Linked DNA regions of Rhodopseudomonas palustris. The protein of the gene in region 1 interacts with the protein of each later gene in a pairwise test. Links are inferred from orthologs where the notes say so. Each region holds a gene or a part of one and is shown on either strand. Other genes may lie near its edges. The genes, in order: rfaD and badI.

Region 1 (8,355 bases):
TCGACGCCAGCACGTTGCCGAACCGCACCGAGATCAACCGCATCGGTGGCTTGTCACCGGAGGTGCCGGCAAGTTCGCGATCGAGCGCCTGACAATACAGTTCGGCGAACCGCTTGGTGAGGCCGAGCATCGATACCGGCTCGATCGCCTTGTCGGTGGAGATCATCACCATCGCGCCGGCACCGGCCGCGCGCGCGGCGTCGGCGACGTTGACCGAGCCGAAGATGTTGGTCTTGACGCCCTCGCCCCAATCGCGCTCGAGGATCGGCACGTGTTTCAGCGCAGCAGCGTGGAACACCAGGTCCGGCTTGAACCCGCCGATCAGATCGAAGATCCGCTCGCGATCGCGGATGTCGGCGATGTGGCCGACGATCGTCGTCCTGGAGTCCTTGGCGTTCAGCTTCTCCATCGCGGCGTAGAGGGCCGGTTCGGAATTCTCGATCACCAACAGACGCGCCGCACCGAACGTGGTGACGCGGTCGCACATCTCGTATCCGATCGATCCGCCACCGCCGGTGACGACGATCGACTTGCCCTTCAGCAGCCCCTCGAGCCTGTCGTAATCGATCTTGACGCTCGGACGCAGCAACAAGTCTTCGACGGCGACCGGTGCCAGCCTGGGCGTGTCGCGGCTTTCTTCGAGCGACGGCAGCCGGCTCACCGTCAGCCCGAGCTTGCGGGCACGCATCAGCACCGCTTCCGGCTGGGCATCGGCCTCGAACGCGGACGGCGTCATCACCGCCCGCTCGATCGGCCTGTTGCGATGCGCGAAGTCGGCGATCACGTTGTGCAGATCGTCGGTGCCGCCCAGCACCGGAATGCCGCGAATGGTCTGGCCGCGATCCGAGAACGCGGGCGACAGAATGCCCACCGGCCACAGCCGCTGCACCGCGCCGCTTTCAACTCCGCGCAGGAACACCTCCGCGTCGGCGGCGCGACCGATCAGCAACGTCGGAGCCGCATCCATCCGGCGCGCCTTGTTGCGCGTGCGGGTGTAGCGGAAATAGCGGTAGGCGAGGCGCGAACCGGCCAGGAAGAACACCTCCAGAAACCAGTACAGCACGATCGTCGTCTTCCCGAGGAAGAACGTCCCGTACATGTTCGGTGCCAGAAAGACGTAATCGAGCGCCAGCAGCGCGATCGTCAGCACGCTCGCCGCCCGGAGGATGTTCAGCAGATCCGGGATCGAAATGAACCGCCACTTGGTGGTGGTGAGCTGGAACAGGTAGCAGACGAAGAAGCTGAAGACGACGAAGTAAGGCAGAACCTTCAGCAGCAGCGGCAGACGGTCCAGCAGATTCTCGCCGTCGAACCGCAGATAGAAGCTGAGCAGCACGGCGGCCGCGGTCGCGAGCAGATCGTGGAGGGCGATCAGCCAGTTGCGGGGCGTGAACGACGTGATCGGCGTCAACATTGCACCTGCCAGCGGTGGTCGCCAATCCCGCGCATGATCAGGACTGCCCCTCGCGCGCGCGCGCCACCAGCGAGGTGGTACTGAATCCGGGCAGCACGTCGACCAGCATCACCTCGCCGCCTTTGGCCGCGACGATCTCGTGCCCGACCACCTGCTCACGGGTGTAGTCGCCGCCCTTGACCAGCACGCTCGGCTCGATCCGGGTGATCAGCCGGATCGGCGTATCCTCTTCGAAGATCGCCACCAGATCGACCGCCTCCAGCGCCGCCAGCACTTCGGCGCGGGCGCGTTCGTGCTGCACCGGCCGGCTCTCGCCCTTCAGCCGCCGCACCGACGCATCGCTGTTGAGTCCCACGATCAGCCGGTCGCAGGCACCGCGCGCCGCAGTCAGCACCTTGACGTGGCCGGGGTGCAGGATGTCGAAGCAGCCATTGGTGAAGCCGACCCGCAGACCCTCGCGGCGCCATTCCTTCAGCCGCGCGTCGAGGTCGGCGTCGCTGGCCATGATCTTGTCTTCGGCGGCGAGTTCAGCGTGTGGCAGGACGCGCCGGCGCAGTTCGCTCGGCGTCACCACCGCGGTGCCATTCTTGCTGACCGCCACGGCTGCGGCGGCGCTGGCCGCCCGCATCGCCGTGCCCCAATCCGCCCCCGACGCCAGTACCACCGCCAGCACCGCCGCCACGGTATCACCGGCGCCCGAGACGTCGCGCACCTTCACCGGTTGCGCCGGCACGTGGATCGGCTCGCCTCCGCGCGGCACCAGCGTCATTCCGTGCTCGCTCTTGGTCACCAGCATCGCCTCGCACTCGGCCAGCGTCATCGCATCCTGGGCCGCCGCGGCGATCTCGTCATCGGTCTCGGCAGCGCTCCGTGTCGCCGCGGCGAATTCCTTGCGGTTTGGCGTCAGCAGCGTGGCGCCGCGATAGATCGCGAAGTTGGCGCTTTTCGGATCGACGATGACGCGTTTGCCGAGTTTGTTGGCGGTATCGATCGTCTCGCGAATGACTCGCGCCGTCAGCACGCCTTTGGCGTAGTCCGACAGCAGCACGATATCGGCGCGCGCGAGCTGCGGCAGGATCGAATCGAGCAGCCGCTGTTCGACCTCGCCGGTCGCCGGCGCTGCGATCTCCCAATCGGCGCGCAGCATGTGAGTGGAGAAATGCTCGGACACGAACCGCACCTTGCGGGTCGTCGGACGCGAGGGATCGCGCACCAGCACCGGCTCGATCTTCGGCTCGCTGCCGAGTTCGGCGGCGAGCATTCTCCCGGTGGCATCGTCACCGACCAGGCCGACGAAAATGCAGCGCGCGCCGATCGCCGCAATGTTGCGGGCGACGTTGCCGGCGCCGCCGATATTGGTCTCGCTGCGCTGGACCGCGATCACCGGCGCCGGAGCCTCCGGGGAAATCCGCGACACCTCCCCATAGACGAACTCGTCGAGCATCAAGTCGCCGACGCACAGGACGGTCTGACGGGCGATCGCTTGCAGCAGGGCGTCGAAGCTCAACATCCAAATCCAAATTGTTGCGCGCGATCAGCGGAAGCGATCGCTGCGGTCGAGGTAGCCAGTGACGTAAGACGCGACCGCTTCTTCCAGCGGCGTGAAGCCGCCATTATAGCCCGCCGCGCGCAGCCGGTCGCCTTCGCTCTGGGTGAAGTACTGATAACTGCCGCGAATCTGCTCCGGCATATCGATGTACTCGATCTTCGGCGGCGTGCCGAGCGCGGCATAAGCCGCCAGGATCAGGTCGCGGAAGCTGCGGGCATGGCTGGTGCCGACATTGAAAATGCCGCTGACGCTGGGCGAAGCGAACAGCCACATCATCACCCGCACCACGTCGTCGACATAGATGAAGTCGCGGCGCTGGTCGCCGTCGGCGATGCCTTCGCGATGCGACTTGAACAATTGGACCACCCGGCCCGACTTGATGTCGTCGAACCGCCGCGCCAGCACGCTGGCCATGGTGTCCTTGTGATATTCGTTCGGGCCGAACACGTTGAAGAACTTCAGCCCGGCCCACTGCGGCGGCAGCCTGTCGCCCTTGGCGGCGCGCTCGGCCACCACCAGGTCGAACAGGTGCTTGCTCCAGCCGTACAGGTTCATCGGCCGCAACTGTTTCAGCGCGGCCAGCGAGAAATCGTCATCGAAGCCGTGTTCGCCGTCGCCATAGGTCGCTGCCGATGAGGCGTAGATCAGCGGCGTGCCGGTCTCGGTGCACCAGTCGAGCAGCCGCAGCGACAACCGGAAATTGTTCTCCATCACCAGATCGCCGTCGGTGGCGGTGGTCGCGGAGATCGCGCCCATGTGGAACACAGCGTCGAGCTTGCGTCCCTTGAGCCAGCCGGCCAGTTCCGCCGGCGGCACGAAATCGGCAAGCTGCCGCTTGGCGAGGTTCTTCCACTTGCCGTCATGGCCGAGAAAGTCGGACACTGCCACATCGGCCCGCCCGGCGTCGTTCAGCGCCGCGACCAGATTCGATCCAATAAACCCGGCGCCCCCGGTGACCAGCAGCATGACTTCTCCGCCTCGATTTGCGCGGCCAGCTTTGCCCCACTCCGCCCAAGCAGGCAACTTTCTACCCTGACTTGCTGTGCATGGAGCACGTCTGGCGCGCGAAATGCCGGCTGGACGCCGGCCGCAGCAGACGCTAACCGGCTGGGCCGACCAGTCCCTGCCAGGCAGGGCACGCAGAACAAGCGATGAATTACGAATCACTCAAAGCCAGCCTGGCGACAGCGCCCGACCGTAGCGAAACCAGCCCGGTACTGCTGGTCCCGTATATGTGGATCGGCGATTTCGTGCGCTGCCACACCGTGGTGCGGGTGCTGAAGGATCGCTGGCCGAACCGGCCGGTCGACGTCCTCACCACCACACTGTGCGCGCCCTTGGTCGACTATATGCCCGGCGTGCGCCAGGGGATCGTCTGGGATCTGCCGCGCAGCAAGATCTCGCTGCCTCAGGAGCGGGCGCTGGCAGCCAGGCTGCGACAGGAAGGCTACGGCGCCTCGGTGGTGATGCCGCGCACCTTCAAATCCACCATCGCGCCCTGGCTTGCCGGTATCCCGAAACGCACCGGCTTCATCGGCGAGGTCCGGTTCGGCCTGCTCAATGACTGGCGGCGCGGCGAGAAGGCATTGCCGCGGATGATCGACCGCTGCGCCGCGCTGGCGCTGCCGCCGCTGCCCGAATTGCCGCTGGACTGGCCCGAACCGCAGCTTCAGGTGCCGCAGGCCGAGATCGCGGCATGGCGGCAGGCCAATGGGCTGCACGGCCGGACCGTGGTGGCGCTGGCACCCGGCGCCGTCGGGCCGGCGAAGCGCTGGACCTATTATGTCGAGGCCGGCAAGGCACTCGCCGAGCGCGGCTTCGAGGTCTGGGTGGTGGGCGGCCCGGGCGAAACCGCCAAGGCCCAGGAAATCGTCGCGGCCGGCGGCCCGCAGGTCCGCGATCTCACCGGCACCGACCTGCGCAACGGCATCCTGGCGCTGGCGGCAGCCGACCTGGTGATCTCCAACGATTCCGGCCTGCTCCACGTCTCGGCGGCGATCGGCAGCCGGACCATCGGCATCTTCGGACCGACCAGCCCCTGGCATTATGCCCCGCTCAATCCGATCGAGACGGTGATCCAGGCGCCGGGCGAGATTCCGTGCCGGCCCTGCCACAAGCCGATCTGCCGGATGGAGCACCACCGCTGCATGCGCGACATCGCCGTCGAGGACGTGACCGCCGCGGCATTGCGCGCGCTGCAGGCCGCCGGCATCGCGCCCGCGGTGTGAGCCCTTCGGCTTGCGCCGGACCCGGCCCTGCGCTTTACCAGGGCTTCGAGTTTCAGCCTTCAGGTGTGACGTGAGCCAGGACAAGATCGCCGCCCATTTCCAGCTTTCGCTTGCCGCGATGACGGCCGCGGCCAGCGACACAGCGCTGCTGGAAACATCGCGGGCGATCGCCGCAGCGTCGATCGCGGCACTGCGTCAGGGCCGCAAGATCCTGCTCGCCGGCAATGGCGGCAGCGCCGCCGACGCCCAGCACATCGCCGCCGAAATCATCGGCCGCTACAAGCGCGAGCGCGGCGCCTGGCCGGCGGTGGCGCTGACCACGGACACCTCGGCGCTCACCGCGATCGCCAACGACTATGGCTTCGAGCGGGTATTCGCCCGGCAGGTCGAAGGGCTCGGCCAGCAAGGCGACGTCTTCATCGGCATCACCACGTCGGGCCGCTCGCCGAACATCCTGGCGGCGCTCGAGGTCGCGCGGCAGCGCGGCCTGGTCACCGTCGGCATGACCGGCCCGAGCGGCGGATCGATGGGCGCGCTGTGCGATCATCTTCTGATTGCGCCGGGCCCCGAGACCGCGCTGGTTCAGCAGATCCATCTGATGGCCGCGCATGCGATCTGCGACGAGATCGAGGTCGCGCTGGGCAAGCCGGCGCCATGACCGCGTCCGCGCCGCGCCGGCCCGCCGCCTTCCTCGATCGCGACGGCGTCATCAACTACAACGACCACTATGTCGGCACCCGCGAGCGCCTTCGCTGGATGCCGGGCATCGCGGCGGCGATCCGGCAACTTAACGCGGCCGGCTATTACGTCTTCATCATCACCAACCAGTCCGGCGTCGCCCGCGGCATGTTCAGCGAAGACGACGTCCGTGCTCTGCATCGCTGGATGCTGAATGAGCTGAATGCGCAAGGTGCGCGGATCGACGATGTGCGGTTCTGCCCGCATCATGTCGAAGGAACGATCGACGCCTATCGGGTGGCCTGCGAGCATCGCAAGCCGGGCCCCGGCATGATCCTGGATCTGGCCAAAGCCTGGCCGGTGGACATGGCGCGCAGCTTCGTGATCGGCGACAGCGCAAGCGATATCGAAGCGGCCCAGGCTGCCCGCATTCGCGGTTTTCGCTTCGAAGGCGAAGACATCGACGGCTTCGTCAACCAGGTGCTCGCCGAGATGCAACGCACCGCTGCATTCAACTAACCGAGTAGCTGCTCCGCCGCCTCGATCGCCTGCCGCGCCGAGGGGCCACCGCTGTTGCCGCCGAGCACCCGCAGCGGACCGCTGCCGACCGGGCCGGTCAGTCCCGGATCGGTCGCAACATAGATCCCGACCAGCGGCACCCGATAGGCGGCGGCCAGATGCAAAAGGCCGGTGTCGACGCCGATCACCACCGCGGCGCCCGCGATCACGCCCGCGGTGAGATCGAGCGACTGACGCGGCAACACGCGACTTCCGGGGATCGCGCTCGACAGCCGTTCGGCGGTCTGCCGTTCGGTCTCGGTGCCCCACGGCAGCACCGGCTGCAACCCGCGGCCCTGCAGCCAGCGGCCGGTCTCGATCCAGTCTTCGGCGAGCCATTCCTTCGACACCCGCGAGGTGCCGTGCAGCAGCAGCGCGTAAGGCGCTTCAGCGCCGCGCGCCGGTTTGATCAGCCCGTAGTCGATCTGGTCCGGCGGCTGATAGCCGAGCGACTGGCCGGTGAGCGTGCGATTGCGCGCCACCGCGTGGAGCGAGCGGCTGACGCTGTGGCGGACATCGTAGAACCGCGACGCCAAGGGCTCCCGAATGCTCTGCGCGTCGTAGCCGTGGCGCTCGCCCTGCGCGAGCCGCGCGATGATCGCCGAGCGGATCAGGCCCTGAGTGTCTATCACCTTGTCGAATTCGGGCTCACGCAATCGCGTGTTGAAATCGCCGATCTCCCGCCAGGTGGCGCGGCTCGTCAGATGCGACCGCCAGCGCCGGGTCGCCACCGGGATCACCTCGGCGACGGATGGATGCAACCGTGCCAGCGGCGCGAACGCCTCCTCCACCACCCAGCTCATGCGCAGGCCGGGTTGGGCGCGCGCAGCGTCGGCGATCGCGGGCATCTGGTGCACCACATCGCCGAGCGAAGAGGTCTTGATGATGAGGATGTCCGACATTGACGCAAAAGGCCCGCAATTGCGCGGTCCTCGTTACAGGATTGACAACCATAGAGTCGAATCCCCGGCAAAAACGCTGGCAATTCGCCCCCGAAGCGGCCCCGCTATACCCCAATTCCATTGTTTGTCGACAGGCTGGCGCAAATGCGCGGAACCGACCAGCAGCTCGGACGGAAACCACGATGACCGTACTCGTTACCGGCGGCGCCGGCTACATCGGAAGCCACACGGTTCTGGCGCTGGTCGAGGCCGGCGAAAGCGTGGTGGTGATCGACAATCTCTCCACCGGCTTTTCGCAGTTCGTGCCCGAAGGCGTGCCGCTGTTCATCGGCGACGCCGGCGATGAAAACCTGATCGACGGCGTGATCGCCTCGCACCGCGTCGACGCCATCATCCATTTCGCCGGTTCGGTGATCGTGTCGGACTCGATGCGCGACCCGCTCGGCTACTATCGCAACAACACCTCGACCTCGCGCAGTCTGCTGAGTGCCGCAGTGCGGCGCGGCGTGAAGAAATTCATCTTCTCCTCGACCGCGGCGGTGTACGGCAATCCGGACCGCGTTCCGGTCGGCGAAGACGCGCCGACACGGCCGCTGTCTCCTTACGGTCGCTCCAAGCTGATGACCGAGATCATGCTGCACGACGCGGCGGAGGCCTACGGTGTCAACTACGTGGCGCTGCGCTACTTCAACGTCGCCGGCGCCGATCCGCTGGGCCGGCTCGGGCTCGCGACCGTCGGCGCAACCCATCTGCTCAAGATCGCGGTAGAAGCGGCGACCGGGCAGCGCAGCCGGATCGACGTCTACGGCACCGACTATCCGACGCCGGACGGCAGTTGCATCCGCGATTTCATTCACGTCACCGACCTCGCTGAGGCGCACGGCGCCGCGCTCGGTTACTTGCGCGCCGGCGGCGGGCCGGTGACGCTGAACTGCGGCTACGGCCACGGCTATTCGGTGTTCGAAGCCATCAATGCGGTGAAACGCGTCGCAGGTCGCAATTTCGCGGTCGCCTCGGCGCCGCGTC
Region 2 (8,269 bases), 2.7 Mb from region 1 along the record:
CGCGCCAGATCGCCGATGCTCATGCCGCTCGCCGCGGCTGGCCGCGACAACGCGCCCAGCACCGCCCATTGCTGCGTCGTCAGTCCCTCGGCCTCGACCGCCCGCGTGCCGGTTTTATGCAACATATTTGCGCATTGATAGAGGCGGAAGAACAGCCGGTTGGCCAGCTCCATCTTCGCATCCGCAGCATTATCGGCACTCGATTGCTTCTCTGCCATCATAGACGATCTTGACGCATCTTCGGAACGCCGGCTAGATATAACAATATATTGTCCTAGTTGCCAGCTTCGATCGCGGGCTTTCTGGGGAAAAGAGATCAGAATCAAAGAGGAGCGAGCGAGGATGGCGCGGCTGCAGAACAAGACGGCGGTGATCACGGGTGGCGGCGGCGGCATCGGCGGGGCGACGTGTCGCCGGTTTGCGCAGGACGGTGTCAAGGTCGCGGTACTCGACCTCAATCTCGACGCAGCCGAGAAAATCGCCGGCGAGATCCGCGCCGCAGGCGGCACGGCGGAAGCGATCCGCTGCGATATCGCCGACCGCAAAAGTGTCGACACCGCTATCGCGACGACGACGGACAAACTGGGGCCGGTGGACATTCTGGTCAACAACGCCGGCTGGGACATCTTCAAGCCGTTCACCAAGACCGAGCCCGGCGAATGGGAACGGCTGATCGCCATCAACCTCACCGGCGCGCTGCACATGCATCATGCGGTGCTGCCCGGCATGGTCGAGCGGCGCTACGGCCGCATCGTCAACATCGCCTCTGATGCAGCGCGCGTCGGCTCGTCGGGCGAAGCGGTGTACGCCGCCTGCAAAGGCGGCCTCGTCGCATTCTCCAAGACCTTGGCACGCGAACACGCCCGCCACGGCATCACCGTCAACGTCGTCTGCCCGGGACCGACCGACACCGCGCTGCTTGCCGGCGTGACCTCCGGCGCCGCCAATCCGGAGAAGCTGATCGAGGCCTTCACCAAGGCGATCCCGCTCGGCCGGCTCGGCAAGCCGGACGATCTCGCCGGCGCGATCGCGTTCTTCGGTAGCGACGACGCCGGCTTCATCACCGGCCAGGTGCTGAGCGTCTCCGGCGGCCTGACGATGAACGGCTGAGCCCAATCAACAATAACGGGAGGATTCCGATGCAGTTCGAAGACCTGATCTATGAGATCCGCAACGGCGTGGCGTGGATCATCATCAACCGTCCGGACAAGATGAATGCGTTCCGCGGCACCACCTGCGACGAGCTGATCAAGGCGCTGTACAAGGCCGGCTACGACAAGGACGTCGGGGCGATCGTACTGGCCGGCGCCGGCGACCGCGCCTTCTGCACCGGCGGCGATCAGTCCACCCACGACGGCAATTACGATGGCCGCGGCACCGTCGGGCTGCCGATGGAAGAACTGCACACTGCGATCCGCGACGTGCCCAAGCCGGTGATCGCCCGCGTCCAGGGCTATGCGATCGGCGGCGGCAATGTGCTGGCGACGATCTGCGATCTGACGATCTGCTCGGACAAGGCGATCTTCGGCCAGGTCGGCCCGAAGATGGGCTCGGTCGATCCGGGCTACGGCACCGCGTTCCTGGCCCGCGTCGTCGGCGAGAAGAAGGCGCGCGAGATCTGGTACATGTGCAAGCGCTACTCCGGCAAGGAAGCCGAAGCGATGGGCCTCGCCAATCTCTGCGTGCCGCACGAAGAGCTCGACGCCGAAGTGCAGAAATGGGGCGAGGAACTGTGCGAGCGGTCGCCGACCGCACTCGCCATCGCCAAGCGCAGCTTCAACATGGACACCGCCCATCAAGCCGGGATCGCCGGCATGGGGATGTACGCGCTGAAGCTCTATTACGACACAGAGGAATCGCGCGAAGGCGTCAAGGCGCTGCAGGAGAAGCGTAAGCCCGAATTCCGCAAGTACATCAAATAACCGCTCTCCCGCCGACGAACGGCGCCGGCAACGCCCGGCGTCCCAATTCTCGAGGAGGGCGAGGCATGAATCCATATCTGAACGAAGACCTCGTGGCGCTGACCGGGCAGGCGCGGCGGTTCGCTGCCGAGCAGGTCGCGCCGGGATTTCAGGAGCGCGACCGGACCCGGGTGCTCGACCGCGGCTTGATGAAGGCGATGGGCGAGATGGGCTTCATCGCGCCCGAACTGCCGGAAGCTTGCGGCGGGCTCGGCATGGGCAGCCTCGCGGCCGGCGTGATCCACGAGGAGATCGCGCGCGCCGACCTCAGCATGTCCTACGTCAATCTGCTCGCCTCGCTGAACGGGCAGATCCTATCGCAGCACGGCCAGCGCGAGATCGTGCAGCCGTGGCTGACGAAGCTGATCGCAGGCGACGCGCTGTTCGCGATCGCGCTGACCGAACCGCGCGGCGGCTCGGATGCGGCGAACCTGCGGCTGCGGATCGAGCGCGACGGCGACGACTACATCGTCAATGGCGAGAAGACCTCGATTTCCGCCGCCGATCAGGCCGACGCCGCGGTGGTGTTCGGCCGCACCGGCTCGATCGAGTCCGGCGCTCACGGCGTCACCGCACTGCTGATCCCGATGGACCTGCCCGGCATCACCCGCAACAGGTTCGACTGCCACGGCCAGCGCGCGATCGGCCGCGGCTCGCTGTTCTTCGAGAACGTGCGCGTCCCGGCCGCGCATCGGCTTGGCGACGAGAACAAAGGCTTCGTCCAGGTGATGCAGGGCTTCGACTTCTCGCGCGCACTGATCGGCCTGCAAGTGCTCGCAGTCGCGCGCGTCGCGCTCGAGGAAACCTGGGCGCACGTCGCCGAGCGGCAGGCGTTCGGCAAACCGCTGTCGGCGTTTCAGGGCGTGTCGCATCCGCTCGCCGACCTCGACACCCAGGTCGAGGCCGCGCGACTGCTCTGCCTGCAGGCGCTGTGGCTGAAGGACCACGGCGCGCCGCACAGTGCCGAGGCAGCAATGTGCAAATGGTGGGCGCCGAAACTCGCTTACGACGTGATCCATCAATGTCTGCTGATGCACGGCCACGGCGGCTATGACCGCGGCCCGATGGAGCAGCGGCTGCGCGACGTGCTCGGCTTTCAGATCGGCGACGGCACCGCGCAGATCATGAAGACGATCATCGCGCGCCACCGTGCCGGCCGCGCCGCAGTGCCGGCCTGAGCGGAGGTGCCGCCGAGACACTCTGCATTCATAACTAATAACTATTCCGGGGGAAACATGGAGTTCGACGCTGTTCTGCTGCCGCCACGCCGCGCCGCGAGCATCGCCGCCGGCCTGTGGCACGACCGCACCATCAATGACGATCTCGACGCCTGCGTGGCGCATTGCCCCGACAAGGTCGCACTGACCGCGGTCCGGCTCGACGGCGGCGCGGTGCGCCGCTTCAGCTACCGTGAGCTTGCGACGCTGGCCGATCGCGTCGCGGTTGGCCTCAGCCGGCTCGGCATTGGCCGCGGCGACGTCGTGGCGATGCAACTGCCGAACTGGTGGCAGTTCACCGTGCTATATCTCGCCTGCTCGCGGATCGGCGCGGTGCTCAACCCGCTGATGCCGATCTTCCGCGAGCGCGAACTGTCGTTCATGCTGAAGCACGGCGAAGCCAAGGTACTGGTGGTGCCGAAGAGCTTCCGTGGCTTCGATCATGAAGCCATGGCGCGCGGCCTGCAGCCCGACCTGCCAGCGCTTCGGACCATCGTAGTCGTCGATGGCGGCGGCGCGGATGATTTCGACACGCTGCTGACGACGCCCGAGTGGGAAAAGGAAGCGAACGCCGCCGCGATCCTGAGCCGCAGCCGGCCCTCCCCGGACGACATCACACAACTGATTTACACCTCCGGCACCACCGGCGAGCCGAAGGGCGTGATGCACAGCGCCAATACGCTGATGGCCAATATCGTGCCTTACGCGCAGCGGCTCGCGCTTCGCGAGTCCGACGTGATCCTGATGGCGTCGCCGATGGCACACCAGACCGGCTTCATGTACGGCCTGATGATGCCGATCATGCTGCGCGCCAGCGCAGTGTTGCAGGACATTTGGGATCCGGCGAAAGCCGCCGAGCTGATCCGCGCCGAGCGCGTCACCTTCACTATGGCGTCGACGCCGTTCCTCACCGATCTGACGCGCGTCGTGAAGGAGAGCGGCGAGCCGGTGCCGAGCCTGAAGACCTTCCTGTGCGCCGGCGCGCCGATTCCCGGGCCGCTGGTCGAACAGGCTCAGGCTGGGCTCGGCGCCAAGATCGTCTCGGCCTGGGGCATGACCGAAAACGGCGCGGTGACGCTGATCAAGCTCGACGACGATGACAAGCTCGCCTCGACCACCGACGGTTGCCCGCTGCCCGGCGTCGAGGTCAAAGTGATCGACAGCGACGGCAAGGCGCTGCCGCCGAACCAGATCGGCCGGTTAGTGGTGCGGTCGTGCTCGAATTTCGGCGGCTATCTGAAGAGGCCGAACTGGAACAGCACCGACGCCGACGACTGGTTCGACACCGGCGACCTCGCCTACATGACGGCGGACGGCTACATCCGGATCAGCGGCCGCAGCAAGGACGTGATCATCCGCGGCGGCGAAAACATCCCGGTCGTCGAGATCGAGGCGCTGCTCTACAAGCATCCCGCCGTCGCCCAGGTGGCGATCGTGGCCTATCCGGACGACCGGCTCGGCGAACGCGCCTGCGCCGTGGTGGTGCCGAAGACCGGGGCGAGCATCGACTTCGCCGCGATGGTCGAGTTCCTCAAGGCGCAGAAGCTGGCGCTGCAATACATCCCCGAGCGCCTCGTGGTTCGCGACGCGATGCCGGCAACACCGTCCGGCAAGATCCAGAAATTCCGGCTGCGCGAGATGCTGCAGCAGGACGATCTTTAGACCACACACCGACCACGGAGCACGACCTTGTCGTCCAATCCCATTATCACCGAAACTCAGGGCCGGGTCGGCATCATCACGCTGAACCGGCCGGAAGTCCTCAACGCGCTCAACGACGCGCTGATGGATGCGCTCGGCGCGGCGCTGCTGGCGTTCGACGCCGACGACGGCATCGGCGCGATCGTGATCACCGGAAATGCCCGCGCGTTCGCGGCAGGCGCCGACATCGCCTCGATGGCCGCGTGGAGCTATAGCGACGTCTATGGCTCGAACTTCATCACCCGCAATTGGGAGACGATCCGCCAGGTGCGGAAGCCAGTGCTGGCCGCGGTGGCCGGCCTCGCTTATGGCGGCGGCTGCGAACTGGCGCTCGCCTGCGACATCGTGATCGCCGGCCGCAGTGCCCAATTCGCGCTGCCGGAAATCAAGCTCGGCCTGCTGCCCGGAGCGGGCGGCACGCAACGCCTGCCGCGCGCGATCGGCAAGGCAAAAGCCATGGACATGTGCCTGTCGGCGCGACCGCTCAACGCCGAAGAGGCCGATCGCTACGGCCTGGTATCGCGCGTCGTCGATGACGACAAGCTGCGCGACGAGACCGTGGCGCTGGCCAGCACGATCGCGGCGTTCTCCGCCCCGGCGCTGATGGCGCTGAAGGAAAGCCTCAACCGCACCTTCGAGAGCACGCTCGCCGAAGGCATCCTGTTCGAGCGCCGCGAGCTGCATGCCCGCTTCGCCAGCGCCGACGCCCACGAGGGCATTCAGGCTTTCCTGGAAAAGCGGGCGCCGCGCTTCACCCACCGATAGTCGTTCTGTTCTTTGGTGGAATCGGGGCTGCGCTAATCCTCGTTTCTCGCGCCAGGGCCACGGAACGCTGCTGCGTTCCGTGGCCCTGTAATCGTTCGCGGCAGATCAGACGAAGCGGAAGTCGTCTGCGGCGAGCGAGCCGATCTGCGTATTGGCCAGCGTCAGGCTGTTGTCGGCATCGAGCGTCACGACGACGTCGTTGCCGACCTGCGTGGTGTGCGACATCACGTCGGTGAAGTTCGCAAACATGCTGCTGGAGAACTGCAACACGTCGGCCGAGCTGCCCTTGGTGGCGAAGTCGGTGACGATGTCCTTGCCGAAGCCGGCCGTGAACACGAATACATCCGCCCCCGAGCCGCCGGTCAGGATGTCGTTGCCGGCGCCGCCGGTGATGATGTCGGCGCCGGAGCCACCCTTGATGATGTCGTTGCCGGCACCACCGTTTAGGATATCGTTCTCCGAACCGCCATCGATGTCGTCGTTGCCATCGCCGCCGGAGATGATATCGACGCCAGAGCCGCCCTTCAGCATGTCGTTGCCGATGCCGCCGTCGACGACATCGTCGCCCGAGCCGCCGTCGAGGCTGTCGTCACCGGCACCACCGAGCAACTTGTCGTTGCCGGCGCCGCCGGCGATGACGTCGTTACCGCCGCCGCCGTTGATCACATCGGCGCCGTTGCCACCGGTGACACGATCCGCCCCCTCGCCGAGGACGAAGCTCTCGATGCCGGTGAAGTGGTCGGTACCGATGCCTGCACCGGTCGCGGTACCGGTCGTGAAGCTGATGGTCACGCCCCCGGTGGCGTCGGACAGGTCGAGCGTATCGAAGCCGGCGCCGCCGTCGATGGTGTCGTCGCCGGAGCCACCGCGCAGCACGTCGTCGCCGCCGCCGCCGATCAGGGTGTCGTTGCCCGAACCGCCGAGCACGGTTTCGATGTTGCGCAAGCTATCGTAGCCGATCTCGTCGCCGGAGGCCCATCCCGACGACAGGTCGGCCACGAAGCCGGCGCTGTCGGCCGTGTAGTCCGCCACGTCGTGACCGTCACCGCCGTCGAGTTCGTCATCGCCAGCGCCGCCGACGAGAATATCGCTACCCGCACCGCCGATCTGCTCGTCGTCGCCGTCTCCGCCGACGAGGATATCGTCCCCGTCGCCGCCATCGATCCGGTCGTCACCGGCGCCGCCGTCGATCGTGTCGTTGCCGGCGACGCCGAAGACTTCGTCGTCGCCCTCGCCCGCCGCGATGACATCGTCACGCGACGTCCCATTCAGGACATCATCGCCCGGCGTCCCGACCGGGGGCTCGGGCTGCGGCGCGACTATCACAGTCACGTTTGCCGTTGCAGTACCTCCGCGCCCGTCGGACACCGTGTAGCTGAAGGTCGCATCACCCGAGAACCCTTCGGCCGGAGCGAAGACGACATTGCCGACGTCGTCGAGCGAAACCGTGCCGCCGGTGCCATTGGCCACCGACAGGATCGCCAACGGATCGCTGTCTGCGTCATTGTCATTGGCGAGCAGAGTCGATGCTCCGATCGTCAGCACGGTGCCGTATTCCGTCCCTAGACCGACGTCGTCGGACGCCACCGGTACGGTATTGGGCGGGCTGATGGTCAGGCTCTGGGTTGCCGTATCCTTGCCGCCACGCCCATCATCGACCACGAAGGTGAAGCTGTCCGCGCCGACATAGCCAGTCGTTGGTGTGTATCGGTAAGTGCCATCGCTGTAGACCAGCACCGAACCGTGCGACGGCCCCTGCCCGAGACTGAACACAGGTGCGGCCCCTCCATCGGCGTCGGACGCGGTGAGCTGACCGATGATCAAGCTATTCACCAGGCCAGCGATGTGCCCGTCGGTCGCGTCAGGAGAACTATTGGCCGGCAGGCTGTCGCCGGCGTTGGCGATCTTGACGAAGTGGACGTCGTCCAGCGCGACGCCGGCGCCCCAAGAGTCCGCCACGCCGGTGTCGACGAACTCCAGCCGGTTCGAACCATTCCCGGAGCCCCCGATCACGTCGAAGCTCAGCGTCGCCCAATGAGCGGAGGTCTGCGGCGGCAGGCCGCTGAAGACGACCTGACCGTTCCATAGCACGGTGACGCCGTCGTCGTAGCGGACATTGTCCGAGTCCGAGAGCGAGAAGCTCACCCGGTAGATTGCACCGGTCTCAACGCCGGTGATCGTTTGGCCGAGCTTGTTCCGCTGTGCCAGATTGGAGCTGTCGAGGTCGATCCAGAACTTCCCGTCCTTGGCCTGGATCCCGCCGTAATTGTCGAGATGCTGCTCGATCCGGTTGACGTTGGTCCAGCCGACGATCTGCTTGTCGTTGTTGCGGTAGCCCCAATCGGAGCCGCCATTGTAGTTGCCGGACTCGCTGATGTCCTCGAAGCTGCCGTTGACGATCAGGTCGGTGCCGATCGCAACCTCGGACGAGGACGATTTGATGGTCAGATCCAGCGTCGCGGTATCCTTTCCGCCACGCCCGTCATCCACCAGGAACGTGAAGCTGTCCGTGCCGGAGAAGCCGGTGGTCGGCGTGTAGCGATAGCTGCCATCGGTATAGACGAACACCGTGCCGTGGGACGGACCCGTGTCGAGACTGTAGATCAGCGAGCCGCCAGCGTCCTG

The links.
Region 2: the proteins of rfaD (region 1) and badI interact in binary tests that used the Escherichia coli proteins (3 or more experiments, as listed by UniProt). The link is inferred for Rhodopseudomonas palustris from one-to-one orthologs.

Annotation. Positions count from the first base shown.
Region 1 is NZ_CP041387.1:3,356,096-3,364,450, forward strand. The notes cover bases 1,940-4,751. They hold rfaD (ADP-glyceromanno-heptose 6-epimerase), read right to left. Parts: upstream 3,930-4,751; coding sequence 2,949-3,929; downstream 1,940-2,948. Other genes in these bases: rfaE1 (D-glycero-beta-D-manno-heptose-7-phosphate kinase), read right to left, coding at 1,940-2,924; waaF (lipopolysaccharide heptosyltransferase II), read left to right, coding at 4,115-4,751. Outside these bases: FLL57_RS15340 (polysaccharide biosynthesis protein), read right to left, coding at 1-1,414; more of rfaE1, read right to left, coding at 1,452-1,939; more of waaF, read left to right, coding at 4,752-5,191; FLL57_RS15360 (D-sedoheptulose 7-phosphate isomerase), read left to right, coding at 5,262-5,849; FLL57_RS15365 (HAD family hydrolase), read left to right, coding at 5,846-6,388; waaC (lipopolysaccharide heptosyltransferase I), read right to left, coding at 6,385-7,329; UDP-glucose 4-epimerase GalE, read left to right, coding at 7,512-8,355. UniProt on the Escherichia coli protein: Catalyzes the interconversion between ADP-D-glycero-beta-D-manno-heptose and ADP-L-glycero-beta-D-manno-heptose via an epimerization at carbon 6 of the heptose.
Region 2 is NZ_CP041387.1:610,071-618,339, reverse strand. What follows is about bases 305-3,030. They hold badI (2-ketocyclohexanecarboxyl-CoA hydrolase), read left to right. Parts: upstream 305-1,139; coding sequence 1,140-1,922; downstream 1,923-3,030. Other genes in these bases: aliB (cyclohexanecarboxyl-CoA dehydrogenase), read left to right, coding at 1,988-3,030; badH (2-hydroxycyclohexanecarboxyl-CoA dehydrogenase), read left to right, coding at 343-1,110. Outside these bases: FLL57_RS02860 (MarR family transcriptional regulator), read right to left, coding at 1-221; more of aliB, read left to right, coding at 3,031-3,139; aliA (cyclohexanecarboxylate-CoA ligase), read left to right, coding at 3,197-4,840; FLL57_RS02835 (enoyl-CoA hydratase-related protein), read left to right, coding at 4,868-5,644; FLL57_RS02830 (Ig-like domain-containing protein), read right to left, coding at 5,750-8,269. UniProt on the Escherichia coli protein: Converts o-succinylbenzoyl-CoA (OSB-CoA) to 1,4-dihydroxy-2-naphthoyl-CoA (DHNA-CoA).